DNA from 2 places in the Anoxybacillus sp. FSL W8-0382 genome. Region 2 is predicted to be linked to the other one. Evidence: predicted binding sites of a transcription regulator. Region 2 holds the regulator's gene; the other holds the start of a gene.
What was found. The regulator LexA, encoded in region 2, represses DNA repair genes until DNA is damaged. The targets are predictions, from matches to a motif close to CGAACATATGTTCG.
Positions count from the first base shown of each region.

Region 1: a site for LexA is predicted at 6,831-6,844, ahead of uvrB (excinuclease ABC subunit UvrB). Genes of this name have one in related genera too.

Region 1 is NZ_JBBOPX010000001.1:2,473,983-2,486,809, reverse strand. It holds gene cccB (cytochrome c551) at 1-139, shown strand, start outside; gene ftsE (cell division ATP-binding protein FtsE) at 301-987, shown strand; gene ftsX (permease-like cell division protein FtsX) at 977-1,870, shown strand; gene NSS60_RS13190 (murein hydrolase activator EnvC family protein) at 1,890-3,155, shown strand; gene NSS60_RS13185 (S41 family peptidase) at 3,330-4,766, shown strand; gene NSS60_RS13180 (MerR family transcriptional regulator) at 4,806-5,231, opposite strand; gene NSS60_RS13175 (PDZ domain-containing protein) at 5,410-6,576, shown strand; gene NSS60_RS13170 (CsbA family protein) at 6,578-6,802, shown strand; gene uvrB (excinuclease ABC subunit UvrB) at 6,910-8,883, shown strand; gene uvrA (excinuclease ABC subunit UvrA) at 8,887-11,739, shown strand; gene NSS60_RS13155 (IS4 family transposase) at 11,958-12,827, shown strand, end outside.
Region 2 is NZ_JBBOPX010000001.1:1,546,639-1,564,822, reverse strand. It holds gene mutS (DNA mismatch repair protein MutS) at 1-83, shown strand, start outside; gene mutL (DNA mismatch repair endonuclease MutL) at 97-1,923, shown strand; gene miaA (tRNA (adenosine(37)-N6)-dimethylallyltransferase MiaA) at 2,026-2,961, shown strand; gene hfq (RNA chaperone Hfq) at 2,997-3,221, shown strand; gene spoVK (stage V sporulation protein K) at 3,338-4,267, shown strand; partial or broken gene NSS60_RS08295 (steroid 3-ketoacyl-CoA thiolase) at 4,287-4,538, shown strand; gene NSS60_RS08290 (trimeric intracellular cation channel family protein) at 4,574-5,182, opposite strand; gene hflX (GTPase HflX) at 5,327-6,574, shown strand; gene NSS60_RS08280 (methionine gamma-lyase family protein) at 6,588-7,856, shown strand; gene NSS60_RS08275 (MerR family transcriptional regulator) at 7,958-8,362, shown strand; gene glnA (type I glutamate--ammonia ligase) at 8,417-9,751, shown strand; gene lexA (transcriptional repressor LexA) at 9,796-10,413, opposite strand; gene yneA (cell division suppressor protein YneA) at 10,561-10,863, shown strand; gene NSS60_RS08255 (YneB family resolvase-like protein) at 10,879-11,574, shown strand; gene NSS60_RS08250 (DUF896 domain-containing protein) at 11,581-11,811, shown strand; gene tkt (transketolase) at 11,960-13,963, shown strand; gene NSS60_RS08240 (YneF family protein) at 14,083-14,295, shown strand; gene NSS60_RS08235 (cytochrome c biogenesis CcdA family protein) at 14,409-15,113, shown strand; gene NSS60_RS08230 (response regulator) at 15,140-15,499, shown strand; gene NSS60_RS08225 (CcdC family protein) at 15,521-15,988, shown strand; gene NSS60_RS08220 (DUF2621 domain-containing protein) at 16,003-16,443, opposite strand; gene NSS60_RS08215 (small acid-soluble spore protein P) at 16,522-16,665, opposite strand; gene NSS60_RS08210 (hypothetical protein) at 16,769-17,029, shown strand; gene sspO (small acid-soluble spore protein O) at 17,047-17,196, opposite strand; gene acnA (aconitate hydratase AcnA) at 17,366-18,184, shown strand, end outside.

The sequences.
Region 1 (12,827 bases), 920 kb from region 2:
GCTTGATAAAGTAGGCGGAAAATATTCGCAAGATGAAATTAAAGATATTATCGCAAATGGTCGCGGGGGCATGCCCGGTGGCTTACTCAAAGGCGACGATGTAGATAAAGTAGCGGAATGGTTAGCTGCGAAAAAGTAAGAGGATGCGATTTTGTGCATCCTCTTTTCATTTGTAACACTCTTGAAATATAACTGTAAATAAAATTCGCCCCCCTTTTTGTCGGAAATGATGATATAATGAACAAGGCGAGAATTTTGCAGGAATATGTAGAAAAACATCGAATACTTAGGTGGTTGCTTATGATTGAGATGCAAGATGTATATAAAACATACCCGAACGGAGTGATCGCATTAAACGGCATTTCCGTTCGCATTAAGCAAGGTGAATTTGTATATGTCGTCGGTCCGAGCGGTGCTGGGAAATCGACGTTTATTAAAATGATGTATCGCGAAGAGAATCCGACAAGCGGCAAAATTATGATTAACGGCGTGAACTTAGCGAATATAAAAAATAGCAAAGTCCCTTTGCTTCGCCGAAATATCGGGATCGTCTTCCAAGACTTCAAGCTTCTTCCAAAGTTAACGGTGTATGAAAACGTCGCGTTTGCTTTGGAAGTTATTGAGGAATCGCCAAAAAACATTCGCAAGCGCGTCATGGAAGTGCTTGACTTAGTGCGACTAAAACATAAAGCGCGCTTTTACCCTGATGAATTGTCTGGAGGAGAGCAACAGCGGGTGTCGATCGCTCGTTCAATCGTCAACAACCCAGCAATTGTTATTGCTGATGAACCGACGGGAAATTTAGATCCAGATACATCTTGGGAAATTATGGACATCTTCGAGCGAATTAACGATCGTGGAACGACGATTGTCATGGCAACACATAACCGTGAAATCGTCAATACGATTCGCAAGCGCGTCATTGCGATTGAACGCGGGAAAATTGTGCGCGACGAAGTGAAGGGGGAATACGGTTATGAGGCTTAACACCCTTCGTCGTCATTTTCGTGAAAGTTTTAAAAGTCTCGGACGAAACGGTTGGATGACGTTTGCGTCCATTAGTGCTGTTACGGTGACGCTTTTGCTTGTCGGCGTGTTTCTCGTCATTATGCTCAATATTCAACATATAACGAAGCAAATTGAGCGCGATGTTGAAATTCGTGTGCATGTTGATTTAAGTGCAACAGACGCAGACAAAGATGCGCTTCGAGCCAAGCTTGAAGCTCTTTCTGGCGTGGAAAAAGTGGCGTATTCATCTAAAGATGAAGAGCTACAAAAATTGATTGAAAGCTTTGGAGAAGATGGTCAATCGTTCCGTCTATTTGAACAAGACAACCCGTTAAGCGATGTATTTATTGTGAAAGCAAAAAATCCGCTTGATACAGAAAAAATCGCAAAACAAATTGAAACTTTGCCTTCTGTCAGCAAAGTCAAATACGGGAAAGGACAAATTGAAAAGCTATTTGCGGCAACGACGACGATTCGCAACGTCGGATTGGCGCTCATTGTCGGATTATTATTTACGGCGATGTTTCTCATCTCAAATACGATTAAAATTACAATTTTTGCCCGTCGTCGTGAAATTGAGATTATGAGATTAGTAGGGGCGACTAACGGATTTATTCGCTGGCCGTTTTTCCTTGAAGGGCTATGGCTCGGTGTATTAGGTTCGATTGTGCCAATTGCCATCGTCCTGTCCGCCTATTCGTACATATTTGATTTATTGTACCCGAGATTAAAAGATACATTTTTTCAACTTCTCCCATTTTATCCGTTTGCATGGCAAGTGGCGGCTGTGCTCGTCTTATTAGGTGCATGTATCGGCATATGGGGAAGCATGATGTCCGTCAGACGATTTTTAAAAGTATAGAAAGAGAGAGGGGTTTACGGTGCGAAAAAGATGGGGAACGATTGTTGTCGCTGTGATGTTGCTTGTTTCGAGTGTAGCTGCGCCTGCGCATGCGGTGACGAAGCGCGATATTCAACAGAAAAAAGAAGAAATAAAAAATGTACAACAAAAGCAGTCAACGATTGAAAATAAAATTGAACAGTCGCAACAAGAAATTGAGCGATTGAAAGCAGAACAAGAGCAATTAGATGCAGAAATTAAAAAGCTAGATTTAGCGGTAGAAGAAACAAGCGCCAATATTCGTACAAAACAGCAAAACATTGAAGAAACGAAACAACAAATTGTTGCGCTTCGCAAAGAAATCGAGGAAGTCACAGCGCGCATTGAGCAGCGCAATGAGTTGTTGAAAGAGCGGGCGCGTTCGCTGCAAGAAAGCGGAGGAGTTGTCAGCTATTTAGACGTGTTGCTTGGTGCGAAAAGTTTTAGCGATTTTATTGATCGAATGAGCGCTGTTGCGACCATTTTTGAGGCAGACCGTCAAATGATTAGAGAGCAAGAAGCAGATAAAGCGCTAAAGGAAGCGAAAGAGGAAGAACTAAACGATAACTTAGTTCGCTTGCAAGAGCAGCTAAATGAGCTACAAAAGTTAAAACAAACGTTAAACGAACAAATTGCAGCGAAAGAAAAATTAATGGCACAGTTAAAAGAAGAGCAAAAACATGAGGAAGAAAAACAGCTCGCTTTAGAAGAAGAAAAAGAGTTGCTTGAAAAACAAGAAGCGGCGATGAAAAACCAATTGCAAGAAATGATTCGTCGCCAAAAAGAACAGGAAGAAGCGCGGAAACGAGCATTATCAAGCCGCGGATCGTCATCAGAGAGCGGTGGCAGTTTGCCTCCTGTATCTGACGGGGCGTTTATGCGTCCAGCGAACGGTCCAATTACATCGACATTTGGCCCGCGTTGGGGTGAATTCCACTACGGTGCAGACATTGGTAAGCGTGGTGCTAGCGTTCCTGTCGTGGCAGCTGCTGACGGGTATGTTTACCGCTCATACTATTCCCCGAGTTACGGAAACGTCATTTTTATCATGCATTATATTGATGGGCAAGTGTACACGACAGTATATGCCCATCTTGAGTCCCGCCTTGTTGGTGAAGGACAAAACGTCAGCAAAGGTCAAATGATCGGCTATATGGGCAACACAGGTCGTTCGTTTGGTGCACACTTGCATTTTGAGTTGCATCGTGGGCCTTGGAATGCATCAAAATCGAATGCGGTAAATCCAATGCAATACGTTCCGTTTTAAAGCACAGCTTGCCTGCTGTGCTTTTGCGTATTGGTTGAGAAAACGGTACGCTCGGTGTAAAATAAATACATCTTCATCAGTTATGAACAGTACAAGCTATTCATATAATGAAAACAAACAGGCATCGCACACGGTGTGATGCCTTTCATGTATCGAAGGGTGAGGAGGCAAAACATGAATAAAAAAACAATCGCAGCACTCATGGCTTTATCGATGTTGTTCGGATCTGGGGTGACGTATGTCGGGATGCAGTCGCTTTCTTCCGATACGTCAACGATGACGATCAACATCCCAACAACAACGGAGAAGCCATCGAACGAAGAACTACAAAAAATTGAACAAGCATACAGCATGATTAAACAAAAATACGTTCAAAACGTAGATGAAAAGCAGCTCATTGACGGTGCGATTCAAGGAATGATTGCGACGTTAAAAGATCCATACTCCGTTTATATGGATAAAGAAACAGCGGAGCGGTTTAACGAGTCGCTTGATTCTTCTTTCGAAGGAATTGGAGCGGAAGTGAGCATGGTCGACGGCAAAGTGACGATCGTTGCCCCATTTAAAGGGTCGCCTGCAGAAAAAGCTGGGCTTCGTCCAAACGATCAAATTATTAAAGTGAACGGCGAAAGTTTAGAAGGACTTGACTTATATGAAGCGGTATTAAAAATTCGTGGGAAAAAAGGAACGATTGCTCGTTTAGAAGTCATTCGTCCGGGAGTTAGCGGCGTTTTAACGATTGAAGTCGTTCGTGACGAAATTCCGATCGAAACGGTATATGCGTCCATAAAGGAAGTGAACGGCAAACGAATCGGCTATATTGAAATTACATCGTTTGCGGAAAAAACAGCAGAGGATTTTAAAAAGAAGTTATCCGAGTTTGAGAAAAAAGGAATCGCAGGGCTCATTATCGACGTGCGCGGCAATCCGGGAGGGTATTTACAAAGCGTGGAAGATATTTTAAAAGATCTTGTTCCGAAAGATAAACCGTACGTGCAAATTGAAGAACGTGATGGTGATAAACAACGCTTCTTCTCCAATATAACGAAGAAAAAAGATTATCCAATTGTTGTGCTTATTGATAACGGAAGCGCCTCGGCATCAGAAATTTTAGCCGCAGCGTTAAAAGAAGCAGGCGGCTATCCGCTTGTTGGTGAAAAAACGTTCGGAAAAGGAACGGTACAACAAGCGTTGCCGATGGATGATGGCAGCCATATTAAATTAACGTTATATAAATGGCTCACACCGAACGGAAATTGGATTCATCAAAAAGGCATTGAACCGGATGTGAAAGTAAAACAGCCTGACTTTTTCTATGCTCATCCGCTTCAAATCGATAAGCCGTTGGCATATGACATGAACAACGAACAAGTGAAAAGCGCACAACAAATGTTAAAAGGTCTCGGTTTTGACCCAGGTCGCGAAGATGGCTACTTCAGCAAACAGACCGAGCAAGCTGTTCAATCGTTCCAAAAAGCAAACGGCTTACAAGTGACAGGAAAAATTGATAAACAAACAGCGAATATGTTGCAAACAAAAGTGATGGAAGCGGTTCGTGACGAACGATATGACGAGCAATTGAAAAAAGCATTACAGCTTATTGCGAAATAAAAAGGTCCCCCTGTCCGTTTTGAAGGCAGGGGGACACTTTTATAAAAAGAGGCTAATAATGCCACGTCGTGTTTGTTTTGGTTGCTCATGAACAAGTTTCGTTTGTTGTTGATGTTCGAGGTCAACAATTCGTTGCTCGAGCCGTTGGATGTATTGGAGCATGTCTTCTATTTCTCGCCGATGTTGCAATAGTTGAAACGAGACAACGTCATCTGCTTTTTGGTCAATTTTTCGTTCGAGTTCATTGAGACGTTGTTCTACCTCTTCCCAATCGACATGTTCCTTCTCTTCTTCCTCTATGCCGAGAAACTTATATTTTTCTAGTTGTTCGACCGCTTCGTTCGTAAACACATAATGTCCTGTCTCGTTTTTTTTGCATGGAATGTTATACTTTTTTACCCACCGTTGCACCGTTTTTGTCGATACCCCAAGTCGTTTCGCGACCGCGCTCGTCTTTAGTTCCATTGTCCCACGCTCCTTCCGAATGATATGTTGAAAAAAGTTAGACATTTTTTATGAAACTCCTTGCATGTTGACAAAACTAGTGCTTATTCGGCAAAGAAAGTGAATTTTCGTCAACAATAAATGCTTGAAATTTGTTACAATACAAAATAGACCACCCGAAAAAATGGAGTTGATGGAAATGGAAGCATGGGGATTTGTGTGGTTAAAAGCGCTCGGAACGTTTTGGTTACAACCGTTGTTATATTATGCAATCATATTTGCATGGTTTATTGGCTGGCGTCGTGTGCAACGCGAAAGACGGGATTTTCATACGCGCGTCTATCGTTCTTCTCGTGAGCTGCGTGCACTCATTCGCTCACGCAGTTGGCTTGCCATTGTTTTTTCAATTGTAACCGTTGGCGTTGGACTTGTCATTCCGAATGATACGCTCGTTTTTTGGACGATTGTGACGATCGTATGCAGTTTTTTTATGCAGCTTCGGCTGTTATCGCCTGCATATGTAGGTAGTATCGTTATATTTACCGTTAGTTTTTTTGCGCAAATGGAGTGGGCACAGCCATTTTTTGCGCGCTTTTTCCCGCATATGACGGAAACAAATGTGACTGCCATCGCGCTTTTAATCGGATTGCTTTTGTTTGTCGAAATGTGGCTCGTTTACCGTGAAGGAGCAGAGCTTAGCTCGCCGCGGCTTGTAACGAGCAAGCGGGGACTTGTCATCGGTGAACAAATGATGCAACGTCTTTGGCTCGTACCTTTTATTATTCCTGTGCCAGGAGAGGGAGTGACGCCGTTTGGAGCGTGGTGGCCGATCATTTCAGGCGGTGAGACGTATTCGCTCGTTCTCGTGCCGTTTTTACTTGGGTTTTCCCAACGCGTGCAAACAGGAATGCCTATTTATTTAGTGAAATGGACAGCGAAGCGTATCGGCTGGCTAGCATCGGTTGTTAGCTTATTGGCTATCGGCAGCTACTGGTTGAAGCCGCTTGCGATCGTTAGTGCTGTTGTGGCTATTTTATGGAGAGAGTGGATTGCTTTATCAGCAAAGTTGTATGAACAAAAGCGCCCTCCGTATTTTACAAAACGAACGAATGGGCTTGTTATTTTAGGCGTGTTGCCGGATACGCCAGCACATAAAATGGCGCTTTCGGTCGGAGAAGTAATTGTGAAGGTAAACGGTATACCGGTCGTGACGGAAGATGAATTTTACGCAGCATTGCAACATAATCGTGCATTTTGTAAGCTAGAAGTATTAAACGAGAGCGGGGAAGTTCGCTTTGCGCAATCGGCTTTATTTGAAGGGGAACATCACGAACTCGGGCTGTTATTCGTAAGAGATGAGGGATAGTATGTGGTTTTTGTTAGCGTTAATTGTACCGGCGTTGCTAGTTATTTTATTTACGCGGGTGACGTATAACCATTATGTCGGTACACTGCTTACTGTCGCGTTGCTCGTAGCATCGTATGTGAAAGGATATACCGATCAATTGTATGAAATTGTTGCTGATATAGCGTCGCTCATCGTCGGATTTTTATATGCGAAACGAATGGTAGAAAAGCAAAAACAGTCGTAAACCTGTCCAAATGGGCAGGTTTTTTCATAGAATATTTGTTCGTATTTTTCGCTTTTCGGTTTCGTCATATGGTACAATGAAAATAGAAATGAAGTGGAGGGACGATTGTGGACACATTTCAATTAGTATCCGCTTATAAGCCGCAGGGCGATCAGCCGAAAGCGATCGCGAAGCTTGTCGAAGGGATTCAACAAGGAAAAAAACATCAAACGTTGCTTGGAGCAACAGGAACAGGAAAAACGTTTACGATTTCAAACGTCATTCAACAAGTGAATAAACCGACGTTAGTCATTGCGCATAATAAAACGTTAGCAGGGCAATTGTATAGCGAGTTTAAACAATTTTTTCCGCATAACGCGGTCGAATATTTTGTCAGCTATTACGATTATTATCAGCCGGAAGCGTACGTTCCGCAAACAGATACGTATATTGAAAAAGATGCAAGCATTAATGACGAAATTGATAAATTGCGCCATTCCGCAACGTCTGCGCTATTTGAACGACGCGACGTCATTATTATTGCAAGCGTTTCGTGTATTTATGGTTTAGGTTCTCCAGAAGAATATCGCGAACTTGTCGTTTCGCTTCGCGTCGGCATGGAAATCGAGCGCGATCATTTGTTGCGCCGACTTGTCGACATTCAATATGAACGAAACGATATTGATTTTCGTCGCGGAACGTTTCGGGTGCGCGGAGATGTCGTCGAAATTTTCCCTGCCTCACGCGATGAGCATTGTATTCGCATTGAGTTTTTTGGTGATGAAATTGAGCGCATTCGCGAAGTGGATGCACTCACAGGACATGTGATGGCAGAGCGAGAACATGTGGCGATTTTCCCAGCATCCCACTTCGTCACACGTGAAGAAAAAATGAAGCTGGCCATTGAAAATATTGAAAAGGAATTAGAAGAGCGGCTTCGCGAGCTGCGTGAACAAGGAAAATTGCTTGAAGCGCAGCGATTAGAACAACGGACGCGCTACGATATTGAAATGATGAAGGAAATGGGATTTTGTTCGGGCATCGAAAACTATTCGCGTCATTTGACGTTGCGTCCACCAGGCTCAACGCCTTATACGTTGTTAGATTATTTTCCTGACGACTTTTTAATTGTGATTGACGAATCGCATGTGACATTGCCGCAAATTCGCGGCATGTATAACGGTGATAAAGCGCGAAAAGAAGTGCTTGTTGAACACGGCTTCCGTTTGCCATCGGCGCTCGATAACCGGCCATTGACGTTTGAAGAATTTGAACAAAAAGTGAATCAAGTGATTTACGTATCTGCGACACCAGGTCCGTATGAGCTTGAACATTGTCCAGAAGTCGTTGAACAAATTATTCGTCCGACAGGATTGTTAGACCCGACGATTGATGTGCGACCGATCGCAGGGCAAATTGACGATTTAGTCGATGAAATTCAAAAGCGCATCGCTCGCAAAGAACGCACGCTTGTGACGACGTTGACGAAAAAAATGGCGGAAGATTTAACCGATTATTTAAAAGATATCGGCATTCAAGTGGCGTATTTGCATTCGGAAATTAAGACGCTAGAACGAATTGAAATTATTCGCGATTTACGATTAGGCAAATATGATGTGCTCGTCGGCATTAACTTATTGCGAGAAGGGCTTGATATCCCAGAAGTGTCGCTTGTAGCGATTTTAGATGCCGATAAAGAAGGGTTTTTACGTTCTGAGCGCTCACTCATCCAAACGATTGGACGAGCGGCGCGCAACGCGAATGGGCATGTCATTATGTATGCCGATACGATCACGAAATCAATGGAAATTGCGATCAATGAAACGAAGCGGCGACGTGCGATTCAAGAAGCGTATAACCGTGAGCATGGCATCGTGCCAAAAACGATTCAAAAAGACATTCCAGATGTCATTCGTGCGACATTTGCCGCGGAAGAAAAAGAAGCGTATGAAACGAAAGATGTCCGTCATTTATCAAAAGAAGAGCGCCTTGCGCTTATTGCCAAACTCGAACAAGAAATGAAAGAAGCAGCCAAAGCTCTTCATTTTGAACGTGCTGCCGAACTGCGCGATCTCATTTTAGAATTGAAAGCGGAGGTGTAACGAATGGATCATATCGTCGTCAAAGGTGCACGAGCGCACAATTTAAAAAATATTGATGTCGTCATTCCGCGCAACAAGCTCGTTGTGCTTACCGGCTTATCGGGCTCGGGAAAATCATCGCTTGCATTTGACACCATTTACGCGGAAGGGCAGCGGCGATATGTCGAATCGTTGTCGGCATACGCCCGGCAATTTTTAGGGCAAATGGATAAGCCTGATGTCGATTCGATTGAAGGGCTGTCACCCGCCATTTCAATCGATCAAAAAACGACAAGCCGCAACCCACGATCAACAGTTGGAACAGTGACGGAAATTTACGATTATTTGCGCTTATTGTTTGCGCGTATCGGACGTCCGATTTGTCCGACGCATGGCATTGAAATTACGTCGCAAACAATTGAACAAATGGTTGACCGCCTGATGCAATATCCAGAGCGGACGAAAATGCAAATTTTAGCTCCGATCGTTTCGGGAAGGAAAGGGACGCACGTCAAAACGTTAGAAGAAATAAAAAAGCAAGGATATGTACGCGTGCGCATCGACGGGGAATTGCGCGATGTATCTGAAGACATCGTACTTGAAAAAAATAAAAAGCATTCGATCGAAGTGGTCATCGACCGCATCATCATGAAAGAAGGTATTCAGTCGCGCCTGGCTGATTCGCTTGAAGCGGCGTTGAAGCTTGCGGACGGTAAAGTGCTCGTCGATGTCATCGGACAAGAAGAGTTGTTATTTAGTGAACATCACGCTTGTCCACACTGCGGTTTTTCAATCGGTGAACTAGAGCCGCGTTTATTTTCGTTTAACAGCCCGTACGGTGCGTGTCCATCGTGCGACGGGTTAGGGGCAAAGTTGGAAGTCGATCTCGATTTAGTCATTCCAAATAAAGAACTGACGCTTCGTGAACACGCGCTCGCGCCATGGGAACCACAAAGCTCGCAATATTATCCGCAGCTGTTAGAAACGGTATGTCGTCATTACGGCATTGATATGGACGTGCCTGTGAAACAGTTGCCAAAACAACAGCTCGATCTTTTATTGTATGGATCGAACGGTGAGAAAATATATTTTCGCTATGAAAACGACTTCGGCCATGTGCGCGAAACGTATGTGGAGTTTGAAGGTGTCGTGCGCAACGTCGAACGCCGTTATCGCGAAACGACATCGGATTATGTGCGTGAACAAATGGAAAAATATATGACCGAACAACCGTGTCCGGCGTGCGATGGCAACCGTTTGAAAAAAGAAAGTTTAGCGGTTTTCGTTGGCGGCAAACATATCGGGGAAGTGACGGCGATGTCGGTCAATGAAGCGCTGACGTTTTTTGAAACGCTTCAATTGACGGAAAAAGAACAAAAAATCGCTCATTTAATTTTGCGTGAAATTGTTGAGCGTCTCGGCTTTTTAAAAAATGTTGGGCTCGATTATTTAACGTTAAACCGCGCGGCAGGGACATTGTCAGGTGGAGAAGCGCAACGTATTCGATTAGCGACGCAAATCGGATCGCGGTTAACCGGTGTATTATACGTATTAGACGAACCGTCAATCGGACTTCATCAGCGTGATAACGATCGGTTAATTGCGACATTGCAAAACATGCGTGATTTAGGAAATACGCTCATTGTCGTCGAGCACGATGAAGATACGATGCTTGCGGCAGATTATTTAATTGACATCGGACCGGGAGCAGGGGCGCACGGAGGAGAAGTTGTCGCTGCAGGTACACCTGAACAAGTGATGAATGATCCACATTCATTAACCGGTCAATATTTATCAGGGAAAAAGTTTATTCCGCTCCCGATTGAACGAAGAACGCCAGACGGTCGTTGGCTTGAAGTCGTTGGAGCTAGGGAAAACAATTTAAAAAACGTCGATGTTCGCATTCCTCTCGGGCTGTTTGTTGCGGTGACGGGGGTATCCGGTTCGGGAAAAAGTACGCTCATTAATGAAATTTTGCATAAAGCGTTAGCGCAAAAGTTACATCATGCAAAAGTAAAACCGGGAGAGCATACAGACATTCGCGGCATTCACTATTTAGATAAAGTCATTGACATCGACCAGTCGCCAATCGGCCGAACACCGCGCTCCAATCCGGCGACGTATACGGGCGTTTTTGATGATATTCGTGATCTATTCGCAACGACAAATGAAGCGAAAATGCGTGGATATCAAAAAGGACGGTTTAGTTTTAATGTGAAAGGCGGTCGCTGTGAAGCGTGTCGTGGCGATGGGATTATAAAGATCGAAATGCACTTTTTGCCGGACGTATACGTGCCATGTGAAGTATGTCACGGTAAACGATATAATCGCGAAACGTTGGAAGTGAAATATAAAGATAAAAATATCGCTGAAGTGCTCGATATGACAGTAGAAGAAGCGCTGACGTTTTTTGAAAATATCCCGAAAATTAAACGAAAGTTACAAACACTTTACGACGTCGGACTCGGCTATATGCAACTCGGACAGCCAGCTACAACGCTTTCTGGTGGCGAGGCGCAGCGGGTGAAGTTGGCATCTGAATTGCATCGTCGTTCGACAGGAAGAACGTTATACATTTTAGATGAGCCGACAACAGGTTTGCATGTGGATGATATTGCCCGTTTATTACATGTTCTGCAACGGCTTGTAGAACAAGGAGATACGGTGCTTGTCATCGAGCATAACTTAGACGTCATTAAAACGGCAGACTATATTATTGATCTTGGACCAGAAGGCGGCGATGGGGGTGGACAAATCGTTGCGGTAGGTACGCCAGAAGAAGTGGCGCAAGTTGAGCGATCGTATACCGGGAAGTATTTGCAGCCAATTTTGGCACGCGATCGCGAACGCATGCGCCAACGTATACCGAGCGTATAATGCGCTCGGCTTTTTTATACGAAACTTTCCTTTCCAACAATCGTATGTATAAGTAAAGAAAAAGGGAGATGATGCGAATGGAAGGAAATAAGTTGCTTGCGGCGTTATGTTATCAGGCGTGTTGATTAACCAATAATATCCATAAAAAACATAGAAAAAAGAGCACCTTTCCTGTAGAATGTAAGTAACAACACAAACAAACCTAGGAGGTGCTCTCTATGCACAAGCATACCACACTCCCAAATTTGATGCAAAAAATTGTTTCTGATGAAGATCTCCAGTCGATTACCGAAGCCGTTGGCTACCATGACACTTCGCGGACGTTTACGGTGCGCACGTTGGTTGATTTTTTTCTGCTGGCGGCACTTCACGAATGGAAAAGTTTCCGTCATGGTGCCGATGTGGCGAAAATGTACGGATTGCCGACGTTTCATTACTCGACGGTTTCTAAGAAAGCGAAAGAAGTTCCGTACGAGGTGATGAAGCGCTTATTTGCTTTGGTTGTTTCTAAGTGCAATCGCCAAACCCGCCGTTCGCTTCGCTTTCCAAAAGCATTGCGTATAGTAGACTCCACGACCGTCACCGTGGGGAAAAACCGCCTGACATGGGCACCCTATCATGGGGAACGATCCGGAGTGAAAATGCACGTCGCGTATTCCCCTGAGCAACAAATGCCGAGCGACATCGTAGAAACCGTAGGGTTGCGCCACGATGGACCGGTGGGAGAGCGGCTCACAGACGTACAAACGGTTCTTGTCGAAGATCGAGCGTACTTTAAAATTGAACGCCTCGATCGGTTTGTCGAACAGAAGCAACCGTTTGTGATTCGGATGAAAGACAATGTCGAGATCCATCAAAAAAAGAGCCTAAAGCGCCTTTCTTCCTCCTCTTCTTCTATTGTGGCGGATTTTACTTGCCAGTTAGGAACGAAACAATGTCGTTCCAAAAAGCGCCATCGCGTCGTGATCTTTCAGGATGCGAACGGGCATGAAATCCGTGTGGTCACGAACGTCTTAGAGGCATCGGCGGAAAAGATTGCCGAGATGTATCAAGAACGTTGGACAGTGGAAGTGTTTTTCCGATGGATC
Region 2 (18,184 bases):
GTATCCAATCTCTTAATTTACTTGATATGACACCGTTAGAAGCAATGAATAAATTATACGAAATTCAAAAATTATTAAAGTGAAAGGAGGGAAAACGTGGGGAAAATTCGTAAGCTTGATGAGGCGTTAGCGAATAAAATTGCGGCAGGGGAAGTTGTAGAGCGCCCGGCTTCTGTCGTGAAAGAACTTGTTGAAAATGCGATTGATGCTCATAGCACGATCATTGAAGTGGAGTTAGAAGAAGCGGGATTAGCGAAAATTCGTGTCGTTGACAATGGGGATGGTTTTGAGGAAGAAGATTGTTTTTTAGCGTTTGAACGACATGCAACGAGCAAAATTAAAGATGAGGCAGATTTGTTTCGTATTCGTACGCTCGGCTTTCGAGGAGAGGCGTTGCCTAGCATTGCTTCCGTCTCACATTTAGAACTGAAGACGAGTACCGGTGAAGGACCAGGGACGTGGCTCGTTTTAAAAGGTGGAGAACTTGTGCAGCATGGTCGGACAAGCAGTCGAAAAGGAACAGATGTTACCGTTTCTCATTTATTTTTCAATACGCCAGCGCGTCTAAAATATATGAAAACCATTCATACGGAACTTGGTCATGTTGTTGATGTGATAAATCGTCTAGCGCTTGCACATCCGCATATTTCATTTCGGTTAACACATAACGGAAAACAACTGTTTTATACGAACGGAAATGGGGATGTAAGGCAAGTATTGGCAGCGATTTACGGATTGGATGTCGCCAAAAAAATGATTGCGATTCATGCGGAGACGCTCGATTTTACAATTGACGGTTACGTTGCTTTACCTGAGGTGACGCGTGCGTCTCGGAATTATATGACGACGATCGTAAATGGACGGTATATTAAAAACTATTCGTTATATAAAGCGATTGAAGAAGGATATCATACGCTTCTCCCAATTGGACGGCATCCGATTACCTTTTTAAATGTTATGATGGATCCGCTTCTTATAGATGTGAATGTTCATCCAGCAAAATTGGAAGTGCGTTTTAGTAAAGAAGCCGAGTTAAACGAGCTTGTTCAACAAACGATTCGCCAATCATTTCAAAAAAAGACGTTAATTCCTGAGGTAACGGCACCGCGAGTAGAAAAAACGAAAGCAGAACAACAAACGTTTTCGTTTGAACATATCGTGAAAGAATCGAATACGATGTCACCTCGTGTAACGGAGATATATCGTGATCAAGAAAAGAAAACAGAAGAGCGAATCGTGTTGGAGAAAAGTGATGAACGTGTTCGTGATCAAGATGTCACACTACTTGATGTAGAATCCGTTGTTCCAAGCGAACATGTAACAGGAGAGATGGAGCAAGAACGCATTCCGCCATTATATCCGATTGGTCAAATGCATGGGACGTATATTTTAGCCCAAAATGAAAACGGGCTATATATTATTGATCAACATGCTGCTCAAGAACGAATTAAATACGAATACTTTCGTGAAAAACTAGCAACCGTTACAAATGAGTTACAGCCGTTGCTTATCCCATTGACGCTTACTTATTCATCAAGTGAGTATGTACTTATTGAAAGTTACCGTGATCAATTAGCTGCTTGTGGTGTGTTTTTAGAGCCGTTTGGTCATAACAGTTTTATTGTTCGTTCTCATCCCCAATGGTTTCCGAAAGGGGAAGAATTAGAAATTATTGAGGAAATGATTAAGCAAGTGTTAACGATGAAAAAAGTGGATATGAAGCAACTAAGAGAAAAAGCTGCCATCATGATGAGTTGCAAACAGTCGATTAAAGCGAATCAATTTTTACGTAACGATGAAATATTTGCGTTGCTCGAATCGTTGCGAAAAACGAGCGATCCGTTTACATGTCCGCACGGTCGCCCAATTATTATTCATTTTTCTACGTATGAATTAGAAAAAATGTTTAAACGCGTCATGTGAAAATGGATGTTTTTTCACATTTTTTCAAAATGAAATGATAAAATGCATATTGTTTGTCTATAATAGATGAATGTGAATTAGAATGGAAAGTAGTGGTATTTTATGGGAGAGAAAGTCGTTGTGTTAATCGGTCCAACGGCTGTAGGGAAAACGAAAATGAGTATACAATTGGCGAAACGCTTAAACGGGGAAATTATTAATGGCGATTCGATGCAAGTATATAAAGGATTGGATATTGGAACAGCTAAAATTCGTCAAGAAGAAACGGAAGGTATTTCACATCATTTACTAGATATAAAGGAGCCGCATGAATCTTTTTCTGTGGCAGAGTTTCAGACGCTTGCCCGTTCACTTATTAAAGATATAACGAAACGAGGAAAACTTCCGATCATCGTTGGTGGTACAGGGCTATATATCCAATCTGTTATTTACGATTATCAATTTTCAGACGCCCCTTCTAACGACTTGTATCGCCAGTCACTTGAACGTTGTTCACCTGATGAGTTGTATGAACAACTGAAACAAATTGATCCCTTAAGTGCAGAACGCATTCATCCGAATAACGTTCGTCGTGTCATTCGTGCGTTAGAAATTTATCATTGTACAGGAAAAACAATGACAGAATGGCTGAAAGAGCAAAAACGTCAGCTGGTATATAACGTAGCACTTATTGGATTGACAATGGAACGAGAGAAGCTATATGCACGTATTAATCAACGAGTAGATCAAATGATTGATCAAGGGTTGATTGAAGAAGTGAAACGATTATATAAACAAGGTTTACGTGACTGTCAAGCAATTCAGGCAATCGGCTATAAAGAGTTATATGCGTATTTTGACGGAATGCTTACGCTGAAAGAGGCAATCGAACAATTGAAACAAAACTCTCGTCGCTACGCAAAGCGTCAGTTCACATGGTTCCGAAATCAAATGCCTGTTCAATGGTTTGACATGACCGATGATACAATATTTGAAAGACGAGTCAATGAAATTTTGCATTACATAGAAGGAAAGTTTCACTTTCAGTCGAATATGTAAACGTAATGTAGAGAGAAAAAGAGGAGGACGAAGCAATGAAAAACACGATAAACATTCAAGATCAGTTTTTAAACCAATTGCGGAAGGAAGAAACAACGGTTACTGTATTTTTGCTAAATGGATTTCAATTGCGTGGGTTAGTGAAAGGATTTGACAATTTCACAGTATTGTTAGAAGTGGATGGAAAACAACAATTAATTTATAAACATGCCATTTCCACATTTGCACCACAAAAAAACGTAAAAATTGAGATTGAGTAAGATATATCGCTCACCTATATCGGTGGGCGATTTTTTCGTTAGGCATTTGTCACGAAATGGGCGATGGTAGCGTATATTGATAAAAGAAGCAACGATGAAGGAGAGGTGACGTTGCCTTGTCAGAGTTGACGATGAAGCAAACAAAAAGTCAAATTAATATCGTGCTTAATGCGAAAAACGTTAATTATTTACCGAAAGAAGAAACACCGAATCGCATTGATTATCATCAACACGCAGTATTGAAAGAGATTCAGAAGGAACTAGATGAGTTAGTTGGACTAAGTGAAGTGAAAAAATTAATTAAGGAAATTTACGCATGGTTATACATTAATAAAGCACGTCAAGCAAATGGATTAAAGGGAAATAAACAGTCTCTTCACATGATTTTTAAAGGGAATCCCGGGACTGGGAAAACGACAGTTGCTCGTATTCTTGGTAAGTTATTTTTAGAAATGAATGTGTTATCTAAAGGACATTTTATTGAAGCAGAACGTGCGGATTTAGTTGGCGAATATATCGGTCATACCGCCAATAAAACACGTGACTTAATTAAGAAAGCACGTGGAGGTATTTTATTTATTGACGAAGCATACTCCCTTGCGCGTGGAGGGGAGAAAGATTTTGGAAAAGAAGCGATTGATACGTTAGTAAAAGGAATTGAAGATTTTTCTGATGACTTAGTCGTTATTTTAGCAGGATATCCAGCCGAAATGGACTATTTTTTATCTTTAAATCCAGGATTGCCGTCACGCTTTCCGTTAATACTTGAATTTCCTGACTATACAGCAGAGGAACTTGTACAAATTGCAAAACAAATGCTTCATATAAGAGAATACGAGCTTACTAATGAAGCAGAACGAAAGCTACGTGAACATATTGAGCAACTATTAGCCGACGGATATCAAAGAAAATTTAGCAACGGCCGTTACATTCGAAATTTGATTGAAAAAGCAATTCGAAAACAAGCGGTACGTCTGTTGCACGAAGGGCGTTACGATAAAAAAGAATTAATGATTATACGTGAACGTGACCTAGTTGTTGAATAAATAGGGGAGGGAAACCTTCCTTGTCGAAATTAACGAAGCGTTTGCGCCTGTCGTCCTCGCTTGGCAAAAAGAGATCGGTGCTCCCCTTTCGAAAGTGAACGTTAACGGTGGTGCTATCGCTTTAGGCCATCCGCTCGGCGCAACTGGCGTGAAACTGATGGCATCCCTCGTTCACGAACTCGAACGACGAAAGGGGCGCTACGGCTTATTAACGATTTGCATTGGGCACGGCATGTCCACTGCGACCATCATCGAACGGTGGGAAGAATAAAAAGAAATCGGATGTCTCCATCGAGACATCCGGTTTCAGTTTCCTGCCTTCAACGACTTATTTGGCAATTTCCAGTTATATGTATACGATAAAATGCGCAATGTTGCAACAATAACAAACAATACATACAAACTAATTGAAGAATGTGCGATTCCGGTTCCGACTGCAATGCCAGCGACAATGGCCCACACAGCATAAATTTCATCCCGTAATACGAGCGGTTTTCTTCCGGCCAATACATCGCGGATCATTCCCCCACCGCTCCCGGTCAATACAGCAGCGACGATGACTGCACTCAACGGACGATTCATTTGAACAGCATATAGCGCTCCTTGAATAGCGAACGCTGAAAGACCGAGGGCATCAAAAAAGTTCCCCCACCGCTGCCAATGTGGTAGCATTTTTTGCGGAAACAAATAGACAATCGTCATCGCAATAAACGCAATCAAAAAAAGAGTTTGTTGCTGCCAGAGGATCGATACAGGTACACCAATTAATACGTTGCGTACAGCACCGCCGCCGAATGCAGTTACAATCCCGAGAATATACACTCCTAAAACATCGTATTCTTCTTCCATAGCAACAATAGCTCCGCTAATTGCAAAGGCGATGGTGCCAATCATACTTAATACTTCCCAAGTCATCGTCGCATTCCTTTCTGTCTGTAACATCACGTTAAAATTTTATGTATAAAATATAAAAAAATCAATGCTCATTTTTCAGTCATAGCACTTTTACATAAGATTTGTTATGATGAGAACAGACGTTCAACAGGAAAGAGGGAAAATATGCAAAAAGAAAGAGTGATTATTGTTGGGTGTCAGTTACCACATGTTGATGATGAACGGTTTTCGTATTCGATGGAAGAGCTTTCCTCGCTCGTTCATACGGCAAATGGTGAAGTAGTCATAAGCCTCACACAAAGACGGGACACGATCCATCCGGCGACATATATCGGCAAAGGGAAAGTGGAAGAGCTTGTTCGACTTATTGAACAGTTTGAACCAGATGTTGTTATTTTTAATGATGAATTGTCACCAAGCCAAAACCGCAACTTAACAAAGGTATTAAACGTGCGTGTCATTGACCGGACGCAGCTTATTTTAGACATTTTCGCAAGCCGCGCCCGCTCTAAAGAAGGGAAATTGCAAGTCGAGCTTGCTCAATTGCAATACATCTTGCCGCGGTTAAGTGGGCAAGGTGTAGAACTCTCTCGTTTAGGTGGTGGAATTGGAACGAGGGGACCGGGGGAAACGAAACTAGAAACTGATCGTCGTCATATTCGTCGTCGCATCGATGAAATTAAAGCGCAGCTAAAAGCGGTCGTCGAACATCGTGGACGGTATCGTGAGCGGCGGAAGAAAAACGCTGTGTTTCAAATTGCGCTCGTCGGCTATACGAACGCTGGCAAATCAACGATTTTTAATCGGCTTACGAACGCGGATGCGTTGGAAGAAAATTTATTGTTCGCTACGTTAGATCCGCTCACTAGAAAGCTTGTGCTGCCAAGCGGTTATACCGCGCTGTTGACGGATACGGTCGGCTTTATTCAAGACTTGCCGACAACGCTCGTTGCAGCGTTTCGTTCGACGTTAGAAGAAGTGAAAGAAGCCGATTTGATTTTACATATTGTCGATTCATCGAATCCTGATTATATTCAACATGAACAAACGGTCTATCGCTTGCTTGAAGAATTGGAGGCGACGACCATTCCAATCGCTACTGTATATAACAAACGTGATATCACTCTTCCAAGCTTTGTTCCAAGCCCGAAAACAGACTATATATTAGTAAGTGCGTTTAGTGAACAAGATGTACAAAAGCTGCGCCGATTTATTGAATCACACATGATCGAAGCGATGGAACGTTACGATGTAGCGATTCCTGCATTTGAGGGGAAACTGCTCGCACAGCTAAAAGCAGAAACAATTGTGCAGCACATATATTACAATGAACAAAGTGGCATGTATGAATGTAGCGGCTACATATTGTCGGAACATCCACTTTTAGCACAACTAAAAACATATCAAAAATAGAAAGGGTTGTTTTATGTTTCAACATTTAACTCATGGAGAAAAAATTGAAGCGCTCGTCAAAGAAATTGAAGCACAAATTGCCCCAGTTCATCGGGCAATTGACGAGCGAATCGACTATAACCAATATCGTGTTTTGCAGAGTTTTCGTCACCATCAAGTGAGCGATGCTCATTTTATTCCATCAACGGGATATGGTTATGATGACATCGGACGTGATACGCTTGAAAAAGTGTATGCGGATGTATTCGGTGGGGAAGCGGCGCTCGTTCGCCCACAAATCATTTCCGGTACGCACGCCATTACGATTGCCTTATTTGGTATTTTACGTCCCGGCGATGAACTTTTGTACATTACCGGCAAACCGTACGATACACTCGAAGAAATTGTCGGCATTCGCGGCAAAGGTATCGGTTCGTTAAAAGAGTTCCATATCGGCTATCAGAGCGTACCGCTCACTCCAGAAGGAAAAGTCGATTTTGTAGCAGTCAAACAGGCGATCAACGAACGGACAAAGATGATTGGTATTCAACGATCGAAAGGGTACGATCCTCGACCATCGTTTACTATTGCCGAAATAAAAGAGATGATTGATTTTGTCAAAGCAATCAAACAAGACGTTATTGTGTTTGTTGATAACTGTTACGGAGAATTTGTGGAAAACCAAGAGCCGTGCCATGTTGGCGCCGATTTAATGGCGGGTTCACTTATTAAAAATCCAGGTGGCGGATTAGCAAAAACGGGAGGATATCTCGTCGGTAAAAAAGAATATATCAATATGTGTGCATATCGTATGACCTCGCCAGGAATTGGTGCGGAAGCAGGCGCCTCCTTGTACAGTTTGCAAGAAATGTATCAAGGCTTTTTCTTGGCCCCCCATATCGTTGGACAAGCGTTAAAAGGCGCGGTCTTTACTGCAGCTATGCTTGAACGAATCGGAATGAACACGTATCCGACGTGGGATGCGAAGCGTACGGACTTGATTCAGTCCGTGCAATTTGACGATGCAGAACAAATGATTGCGTTTTGTCAAGCCATTCAATTCGTCTCTCCTGTCAATTCGCATTTTACTCCATATCCGAATTACATGCCGGGTTATGAGGATGATGTCATTATGGCGGCGGGGACGTTTGTACAAGGGGCAAGCATCGAGCTATCAGCCGATGGCCCGATTCGGCCTCCATATGTTGCATACGTCCAAGGGGGACTAACGTACTCACATGTCAAAATCGCTGTTTGCATGGCGATTGATCGATTGCTCGAAAAACAATTGATTCAATTATAAAATCTCTCAGAAAAAAATATGTAATAAAATATAACGTATCATTGACATATAGAGTAACATAGAATAAAATAAAAGTACGTATTACGTAAGGAGGGGTCGACATGAATAGTCAAATTCGTCGCTCCATGCCGTTATTTCCTATCGGTATCGTTATGCAGTTAACAGATTTATCAGCACGTCAAATCCGTTATTATGAAGAACACGGTCTTATTTCACCTGCACGGACAGAAGGTAATCGGCGGTTGTTCTCGTTTAATGACGTGGATCGGTTGCTTGAAATTAAAGATCTAATCGAGCAAGGGGTTAATTTGGCGGGAATTAAACAAATTTTTGCTTCACGTCAGCAACAACACGCTGAAGCAACGCCACCTGTTGCGCCGAAAGTCATGAAGCAAGGTTTGTCGGAAGCGGAGTTGCGCAAACTTTTGCGTGCCGAGCTGATGCAAGCAGGTCGCTTTAATCGCGCTTCACTTCGTCAAGGCGATATCGCTCGTTTTTTTCATTAAAAAATTTATGTTTTTTAACATAAATGATCTTTTCATTTTGGGGGAGGAATATGTATGACTAAGTACACAAAAGAAGACATTTTTCGTATTGTAAAGGAAGAGAATGTAAAGTATATTCGCTTGCAGTTCACTGACATTCTCGGCACGATTAAAAACGTAGAAATTCCAGTGAGCCAGCTACAAAAAGCGCTCGATAATAAAATGATGTTTGACGGATCATCGATCGAAGGATTTGTTCGCATCGAAGAATCAGATATGTACTTGTACCCAGATTTAGATACATTCGTTATTTTCCCATGGACAGCTGAAAAAGGAAAAGTGGCACGCTTTATTTGTGACATTTATAATCCGGATGGTACACCGTTTGAGGGATGTCCGCGTTACAACTTAAAACGTGTACTAAAAGAAATGAAGGAGCTCGGATTTACAGAGTTCAACCTAGGGCCAGAGCCAGAGTTCTTCTTGTTTAAGTTAGATGAAAAAGGAGAGCCTACATTAGAGTTAAACGATAATGGCGGCTACTTTGACTTAGCACCAACCGATTTAGGAGAAAACTGCCGACGGGATATTGTATTAGAATTAGAAGAGATGGGATTCGAAATTGAAGCGTCTCACCATGAAGTTGCGCCAGGGCAACATGAAATTGACTTCAAGTATGCAAATGCGGTAAAAGCGTGTGATGACATTCAAACATTTAAGCTTGTCGTCAAGACTGTTGCACGTAAACACGGTTTGCACGCGACATTTATGCCAAAACCACTTTTTGGTGTAAACGGATCTGGTATGCATTGTAACTTGTCGCTCTTTAAAAATGGTGAAAATGCCTTTTTTGATCCGAACGGTCAGCTACAACTAAGTGAAACAGCATTACAGTTTATTGCAGGTGTGTTAAAACACGCGCCAAACTTTACAGCGGTAACAAACCCAACGGTAAACTCTTACAAACGTCTTGTTCCAGGCTATGAGGCACCTTGTTATGTGGCGTGGTCGGCACGCAACCGTAGCCCGCTTATTCGTATCCCGGCGTCACGCGGCATGAGCACACGCATTGAAGTGCGTAGCGTAGACCCAGCAGCTAATCCATACTTAGCGATGGCTGTATTATTGGCGGCCGGACTAGATGGAATTAAAAACAAGTTGACGCCTCCTGCGCCAGTTGACCGCAACATTTATGTGATGACAAAAGAGGAGCGTTTAGAAGAAGGTATTGTTGACTTACCTGCGACATTAGCAGAAGCGCTCCAAAACTTAAAATCGGATGAAGTAATTGTTAATGCGCTTGGTAAACATTTATTCGAACACTTTGTCGAAGCGAAAGAAATTGAATGGGATATGTTTCGCACGGCTGTGCATCCATGGGAACGTGAACAATATATGAGCCTTTACTAAAAAAGCTAACGGTTTTTCCGTTAGCTTTTTTCCGTTTCTTTTTCTTAATGGATAGATCGATATACGCCGATGACTTTTCCTAAAATTGTAGCGTTTTGGACAATGATCGGCTCCATTGAAGAGTTCTCAGGTTGCAAACGGATATGATCTTTTTCTTTAAAAAACCGTTTTACTGTCGCTTCATGATCTTCCGTCATCGCTACAACGATATCCCCATTATTTGCTGTTTGTTGTTGACGGACGATTACGTAGTCTCCGTCTAAAATACCGGCTTCAATCATGCTTTCTCCGACAATTTGCAACATAAATACTTGATCATCTGGTGAGACGAACCGTTCTGGGAGGGGGAAGTATTCTTCAATATTTTCAATTGCAGTAATTGGTTGTCCGGCTGTGACTTTTCCGACGATTGGGACATTGATGACATTTGTTCTCGGGATGGATTCATGTTCGTCCAAAATCTCAATGGCACGAGGTTTTGTTGGATCACGTCTAATGAACCCTTTGTTTTCTAAACGAGCTAAATGTCCGTGAACGGTAGAACTTGAAGCTAAACCAACTGCCTCGCCAATTTCCCTCACAGATGGTGGATACCCTTTCGTGCGCACTTCTTGTTTAATAAAGTCCAAAATTTGTTGTTGTCGTTTTGATAATTTCGCCATCTTTATACACCTCTTCCTTTTCAATCTTTGTCCACATTATAACATATATTCGTACATGGATACAAACATAAGTTCGAGAAATAGTTGACACGAACAAAAGTTCGCGTTATCATAAATACAAACAAATGTTCTTGGGGGGTAGGTTTGATGAGCAAAATACATTATATAATAATGATCTTATTTAGCTTTTTGTTTGTATGGGCATTTGTGCATGTCACACAATCTGTTGATAAAGAAAAATATGTGGAGATTACGGTATCAGCTGGCGATACACTATGGGGGCTTGCAGAGCAATATAAACATGAACATCAATTGTCACGGCAACAATTCATTGAATGGGTAATGAAAGTAAATAAACGTTCAGACGATCAATTGATCGTTGGTGAGAAAATTGTCATACCTGTGTTAAAATCAAATAGCGAAAATCAGCTCGTTGCTAATAAACCATAAAGAAAGGGATGACGGATGAACGCGATTATTTATTGTCGTGTAAGTACGACAAAAGAGGCACAAGAAACATCGCTGCAAAGACAAAAAGAAGAGCTTCAGCAACTTGCTAAGGAATACGAAATGAATGTGATCAAGATCATTGAAGAACAGGCAAGTGGTTACGACATTGAACGCGAAGGAATTATGGAGTTGCTTGATACGATGAAACAACATCGCATCGACGTCGTTCTCGTTCAAGATGAAACAAGACTTGGACGAGGAAATGCAAAAATTGCTCTTCTTCGTTGTTTACAAAAGGAAGGGATTCGCGTGTATACGGTAAGTCATCGCGGGGAGCTTCAATTATCAGAAGCAGACTCGATGGTGTTAGAGATTATTAGTATTGTTGAAGAATACCAAAGAAAGATACATAACTTAAAAATTAAACGCGGTATGCAACGAGCTGTCCAAAACGGATATCGTCCAGAAAACAATTTGCGCAACATTGGTGGACACGCTGGACGCGATCGGAAAGATGTGCCGATTGAAGATATTGTTCGTTTACGCCAAAATGGCTTAACGTTTACAGAAATTGCGGCTACGCTTCGTTCATTTGGTTATGATGTATCTAAAGCGACTGTTCATCGGCGATACAAAGAATACGAACAACTTGTCAACAAAGAAAAGTTTTTGTATGATGATACGAGCAAAAAAATCAATACAAAGGAATGAGGTTGAATGTTATCTTCTGAAAAAATTGCACGAATTAATGCATTAGCTAAAAAAGCAAAACTAGAAGGGCTGACAGCGGAAGAGAAGCAAGAGCAGCTGCAGCTCCGCGCTGAGTATATTGCAGCGTTTCGCGAGTCGATGATTGAAACGTTGCATGCTGTAAAAGTGATTGATCCAAATGGCAATGATGTCACACCAACAAAATTAAAGGATAGTAAGAAAAAACGCCTGCATTAATACGCCTATCATGGAGAGCATACAAGTATAGATGTTCTCTCTTTTTTTATCAGTTTGTCAAAAAAAAGTGTTGTGAATTGTTGTACATTTCATGTACTTTTCTATATCATAAAAGATGAGAATGTTTGCAAATGAAAGGATGAAGATGATGACACACTCTATCGAACAATTGTCGATTGCGGCAATTCGCACATTGTCGATCGATGCCATTGAAAAAGCAAATTCAGGTCACCCAGGAATGCCGATGGGAGCTGCACCGATGGCGTATACGCTATGGACAAAGTTTATGAACCATAATCCGCGCAACCCAAAATGGTTTAATCGTGACCGCTTTGTATTATCGGCAGGACACGGTTCGATGTTATTGTATAGCTTGCTTCATTTAAGTGGCTACGATGTTACGATGGAAGACATTAAGCAGTTTCGCCAATGGGGAAGTAAAACACCGGGGCATCCCGAATACGGTCATACACCAGGTGTCGAAGCAACGACTGGACCGCTTGGGCAAGGGATTGCGATGGCTGTTGGAATGGCGATGGCAGAGCGTCATTTAGCAGCTACATACAACAAAGACAATTTCGAAATTATTAACCATTTTACATATGCGATTTGCGGCGACGGTGATTTAATGGAAGGAGTTTCTGCTGAAGCTGCTTCGTTAGCTGGTCACTTAAAACTTGGCCGCCTCATCGTTCTTTATGATTCAAATGATATTTCGCTAGATGGCGAATTACATCTTTCGTTTTCAGAAAGCGTTGAGCAACGTTTCAAAGCGTATGGATGGCAATATATTCGTGTCGAAGATGGAAATAACATTGAAGAAATTGCTCAAGCGATTGCTGAAGCTCAAAAAGATTTGGAGCGCCCGACGTTAATTGAAGTAAAAACAATAATCGGTTACGGTTCACCAAACAAAGCGGGAACAGCTGATGTACATGGCGCTCCGCTAGGTAAAGATGAAATTAAGTTAACAAAAGAAGCATATAAATGGACGTTTGAAGAAGATTTTTACGTTCCAGATGAAGTATATGCTCATTTTGAAAAAGTAGTTAAAGAAGCCGGAGAGAAAAAAGAAGCTGAGTGGAATGCTTTATTTGCTGAATATGAAAAAGCATATCCAGATTTAGCGAAACAGCTAAAAATGGCGATTGAAGGTAAACTTCCTGAAGGTTGGGAAAAAGCGTTGCCTGTATATGCTGAAGGGAAGAGTCTAGCAACACGTGCTTCTTCTGGAGAAGTATTGAATGCTATCGCAAAAGTTGTGCCACAATTTTTAGGTGGATCCGCAGACTTAGCAGGTTCAAATAAAACGTTGATTAAAGGAGCAGGAGACTTCTTACCTGGAAGTTATGAAGGTCGTAACATTTGGTTTGGTGTACGTGAATTTGCGATGGGCGCAGCGTTAAATGGTATGGCGCTCCATGGCGGTGTAAAAGTGTACGGTGGTACGTTCTTCGTCTTTTCAGATTATTTACGTCCAGCGATTCGACTTGCTGCACTTATGGGATTGCCTGTCACATATGTATTTACGCACGATAGCATTGCTGTTGGTGAGGATGGTCCAACGCATGAGCCAATTGAACAACTCGCTTCATTAAGAGCGATGCCAAATGTATGCGTCATTCGTCCGGCAGATGCGAACGAAACAGCAGCTGCATGGCGGTTAGCGGTAGAATCTACGGATCGTCCGACAGCGCTTGTGTTGACACGTCAAAACCTTCCTACGCTAGCGACAACAGCAGAGCGTGCGTATGAAGGAGTGAAAAGAGGAGCGTATGTTGTTTCTGAAGCTCAAGGAGAAGTACAAGCCCTGTTGCTAGCATCTGGTTCAGAAGTTAGCCTAGCAGTAGAGGCACAAAAAGCGTTAGCGAATGAAGGAATTCATGTTTCTGTTGTGAGCATGCCTTCATGGGACCGTTTTGAGGCTCAGCCAGCTGAGTATAAAGAAAGCGTCATTCCAAAACGTGTGAAAAAACGTCTTGCGATTGAAATGGGCTCATCTCTTGGTTGGGAGCGTTATACAGGCGATGAAGGCGATATTTTAGCCATTGATCGCTTTGGAGCTTCTGCCCCTGGAGAAAAAATTATGCAAGAATACGGATTTACAGTGGAAAACGTTGTTGCCCGAGTCAAAGCGTTGTTAAACAAATAATAAAACGGGGAGATGAGCTCCCCGTTTTATTATCGCATAAAGATTTTTTACTGAACATATTGTACAAACCGTTATTGTTTAGTATAGTGTAGTGTAGACAACATGAAGGAGGAAAAAATATGTGGGAAATGATTTTAGTAGGCATTGTAGCGCTTGCTGCTGGCGTTGCGCTCGGATTTTTTATCGCGCGTAAAACAATGATGAACTACTTAAAGAAAAATCCACCGATTAATGAACAAATGATTCGAATGATGATGATGCAAATGGGAATGACGCCATCGCAAAAAAAGATCAACCAAATGATGAAAGCGATGAACAATCAGTTGAAATAAAGGTAAGGCACTCACAACGAGTGTCTTTTTTAGCATGGAAAGAAGCTGTTGCCCGTATTTGTATTTTTTTGATAAAATATAGCTAAATGAAGAAAGAATGGAGTGCCAATCATATGGACATTCAACTGTTTGTTGCGTTTGGGGCAGGTGTGTTGTCGTTTATTTCTCCTTGCTGTTTGCCGCTTTACCCAGCCTTTTTATCATATATTACGGGAGTTTCAGTTAGTGATTTAAAGTCTGATTATGCATTGTTACAAAAAAGAAGTTTGTTACATACGTTATTTTTTTTGCTCGGTTTTTCTTTTATCTTTATTGCGATCGGTTTCGGCACATCGATTCTTGGACGTTTTTTTCATACGTACCAAGATCTTATTCGGCAAATTGGTGCAATACTGATGGTGTTTTTCGGATTTGTTATTATCGGCATCTTTAAGCCGACCTTTTTAATGACGGATCGTCGTTTATCCTTTCAACAACGTCCATCAGGTTACATCGGATCTTTTCTTATTGGCATGGCGTTTGCTGCCGGTTGGACGCCGTGTACAGGTCCGATTTTAGTATCCGTGATTGCTCTAGCAGCGACAAACCCAAGTTTAGGTGTAGTGTATATGACGGCGTATTCACTCGGTTTTGCTTTGCCTTTTTTGCTTTTATCGTTTTTTATTGGGAAAATGGGTTGGATTCGGAAACATCATGTTAAGCTAATGAAAGTCGGCGGATATGTCATGATAGGCATGGGGGTTGTACTGTTTTTTGATTGGATGACGAAAATTACGATTTATATGACAAACATATTTGGTGGCTTTACAGGTTTCTAGTTTCTTATGGTGTGGAGGGAAAGGAAATGGCAGGAATTTTAATTGTCGATGATGCAAAATTTATGCGTATGACGTTAGCAAATATTTTGAAAAAAGCGAATCATGAAGTGGTTGGGGAAGCAGAAAACGGAAGGGAAGCTGTTGAATTATATATAGAGTTAAAGCCAGACGTGGTGACACTCGATATTACAATGCCAGTGATGAGTGGTCTTGAAGCTGTGAGGGAAATTAAACGTCATGATCCTCATGCGAAGATTATTATGTGTTCCGCGATGGGGCAACAAAAAATGGTTGTTGAAGCTATTGAAGCAGGGGCGCTAGATTTTATCGAAAAACCATTTGATGAAAGTCGCGTCATGGAGGCTATTCAACGTGTGTTACAGTAAGATGAGAAAGGAAGATTGATTTTGGCTATTTTTAGTTCGGTATTTGCGGTGTTTATGGCTGGACTTGTTTTCTTTATTCGCATGAAAGCAGCAGAAAAACCGACAAACGCCAAAAAAATTATATTACCCCCTATTTTTATGAGCACAGGCGCCCTTATGTTTCTTCATCCAATGTTTCGAGTAACGATGTTAGAATGTGTAGAAGCAGTTTTTGTTGGAGCGCTTTTTTCTATTTTGTTAATTAAAACATCTTCGTTTGAAGTTCGAGGCAACAAAATTTATTTACAACGTTCAAAAGCGTTCGCTTTTATTTTTGTTGGCTTAATTGTATTGCGTCTCGCTTTAAAGACATATTTAAGCCGCACCATTGAGTACGGAGAACTTGCGGGAATGTTTTGGATTTTAGCCTTCTCGATGATTGTTCCGTGGCGAGTGGCGATGTATGCATCATATCGTCGCCTCCAACGCGAAATAAAAGAAAAAAGCTAATCAGCAACAGGCGATTAGCTTTTTTTTGTTAGTAGTAAATGTTCGTATTTTGTAAAATCAATTTGTTTTTCTCTTAGCGCTTTAATTAAAAATTTATGATCGCGTTTTGGTGTAGCGAGAATATAACCACGAACAACTAAATCTTCTGTAATTCGATCCGCCTGTTCTTGTAAAGCCAATTCTCCAATTTTACCAGCGATTTTTTGTCGAGCAACATCACGAAATAGCTCAGGAACAGGGCGAACTAAATCTTCGAGTAATGCTTTTTCTTTTTCAGACCATAGATGCCGTGTTTGTTCAATGTAATATTGTTGCCAATCCAATTCCGACTTTCCATCCTCTTTTGGCAGCCGCTTTAAAAATTTCCGAAACATGAAGAAGCCACCGATCGACATCGTAACAAGAAGAAAAACGACCCAAAATAAAATAAACCATAAAAACCAACCTGTTAGCATATATTCCACCTCAACGTTTATTATGTAAAAAAACAATGGTAGAATCAAGTAAAAGAGCTGACAGTTGCGTCAGCTCTTTTACATATCGTGACTTGAGTTATGCTTTTGACGGGTATGATTTTGATTTTTTACTTTTTTTGAACCACTAAGCGGTTCTGGTTGTCCTGGGTTATCTCCTTTTGGGGCATTTTTACGCATGTCTTTGCTTGTATTTTTGTTCACGCGACACACTCCTTTCTTTCATATGATGGCATGATAAACTGTATTTATGCATATTTCACCCGTCAATAGGCACGATAATAATAAAAAGAGGGGAGTGAAAGCGATGCCTTATCATAAAAATAAGCAACAGGCGTTTGAAGCTGCACAACAAGGAACAATGGAGGCAAAAGAATGGTATGATCATCTGGTGAAAAGTGACGCAGACTATGGAAGTCAGTTGCATCATCTAAAGCAAGAAGTAAACGAGGCGTTTGAACAAATTAATAACGCGCTTGAAGTAGCCTCGGAAAAACAACGCAAACAGCTTGAACAATTTCGTCATGATTTGCAAGCGATTGTCGAAGAAGTGAACATGTATGAATAATCCCGCTTCAAGCGGGATTATTGATTTTTCTTTCGTTTTTTATTATTTTGTTTTTGAGCTTCGGTGAGTGGCTCGTTGGAGAGCTCCTCATTGTAGCCAGCACCTTTTCCTTGTGCGCTCGCATCGTTCATGCCAGGAATGACATGATTTGCTTTTCTTTTTACCATCTTTTTTCACCTCCTACAACTATTGTTGGAAATAGAGCAAAAAAATATGCATTTATCTGAAACTTATAAACAATTATTATTTACTTATGGAGAGCATTGTATTAAGATAAAAGCGTAGGAATTTTGTGGGTGTGGGAGAAGATGATTTGTTAGAAGGGGGTAATACATAATGGTGAAAAATGATGTATTTCAAGCGCGTGATACGTTTGAGGTGAACGGGAAAAAATATCATTATTATCGTTTACAAGCGCTTGAAGAAGCAGGAATCGGAAATGTATCGCGTCTTCCGTATTCTATTAAAGTGCTTCTTGAATCAGTACTTCGTCAAGTTGATGGACGTGTCATTACGAAAGAGCATGTTGAAAATTTAGCGAAATGGGGAACGAGCGAACTAAAAGATGTAGACGTTCCGTTTAAACCATCTCGCGTCATCTTGCAAGACTTTACAGGTGTCCCTGCTGTTGTTGACTTAGCTTCTATGCGAAAAGCAATGGCCGACATCGGCGGAGATCCGTATGAAATCAACCCCGAAATTCCTGTTGATCTTGTGATTGACCACTCTGTCCAAGTGGATAAAGCAGGGACAGAAGATGCGCTCGAGTATAACATGAATTTAGAATTTGAACGCAATGCAGAGCGCTATAAGTTTTTAAAGTGGGCACAAAAAGCGTTTAGCAATTATCGTGTTGTTCCTCCAGCAACAGGTATTGTGCATCAAGTCAACTTAGAGTATTTAGCGAATGTGGTGCATGTTGTTGAAGGGGAAAATGGTGAGTATGAGGCGTTCCCAGATACGCTTGTTGGCACAGACTCCCACACAACAATGATTAACGGTATTGGCGTACTCGGTTGGGGTGTTGGTGGTATCGAGGCGGAAGCAGGCATGCTTGGACAACCGTCCTACTTCCCAGTACCAGAAGTAATCGGTGTGCGTTTAACAGGAAAATTACCAAACGGTACAACGGCAACAGACCTTGCGTTAAAAGTT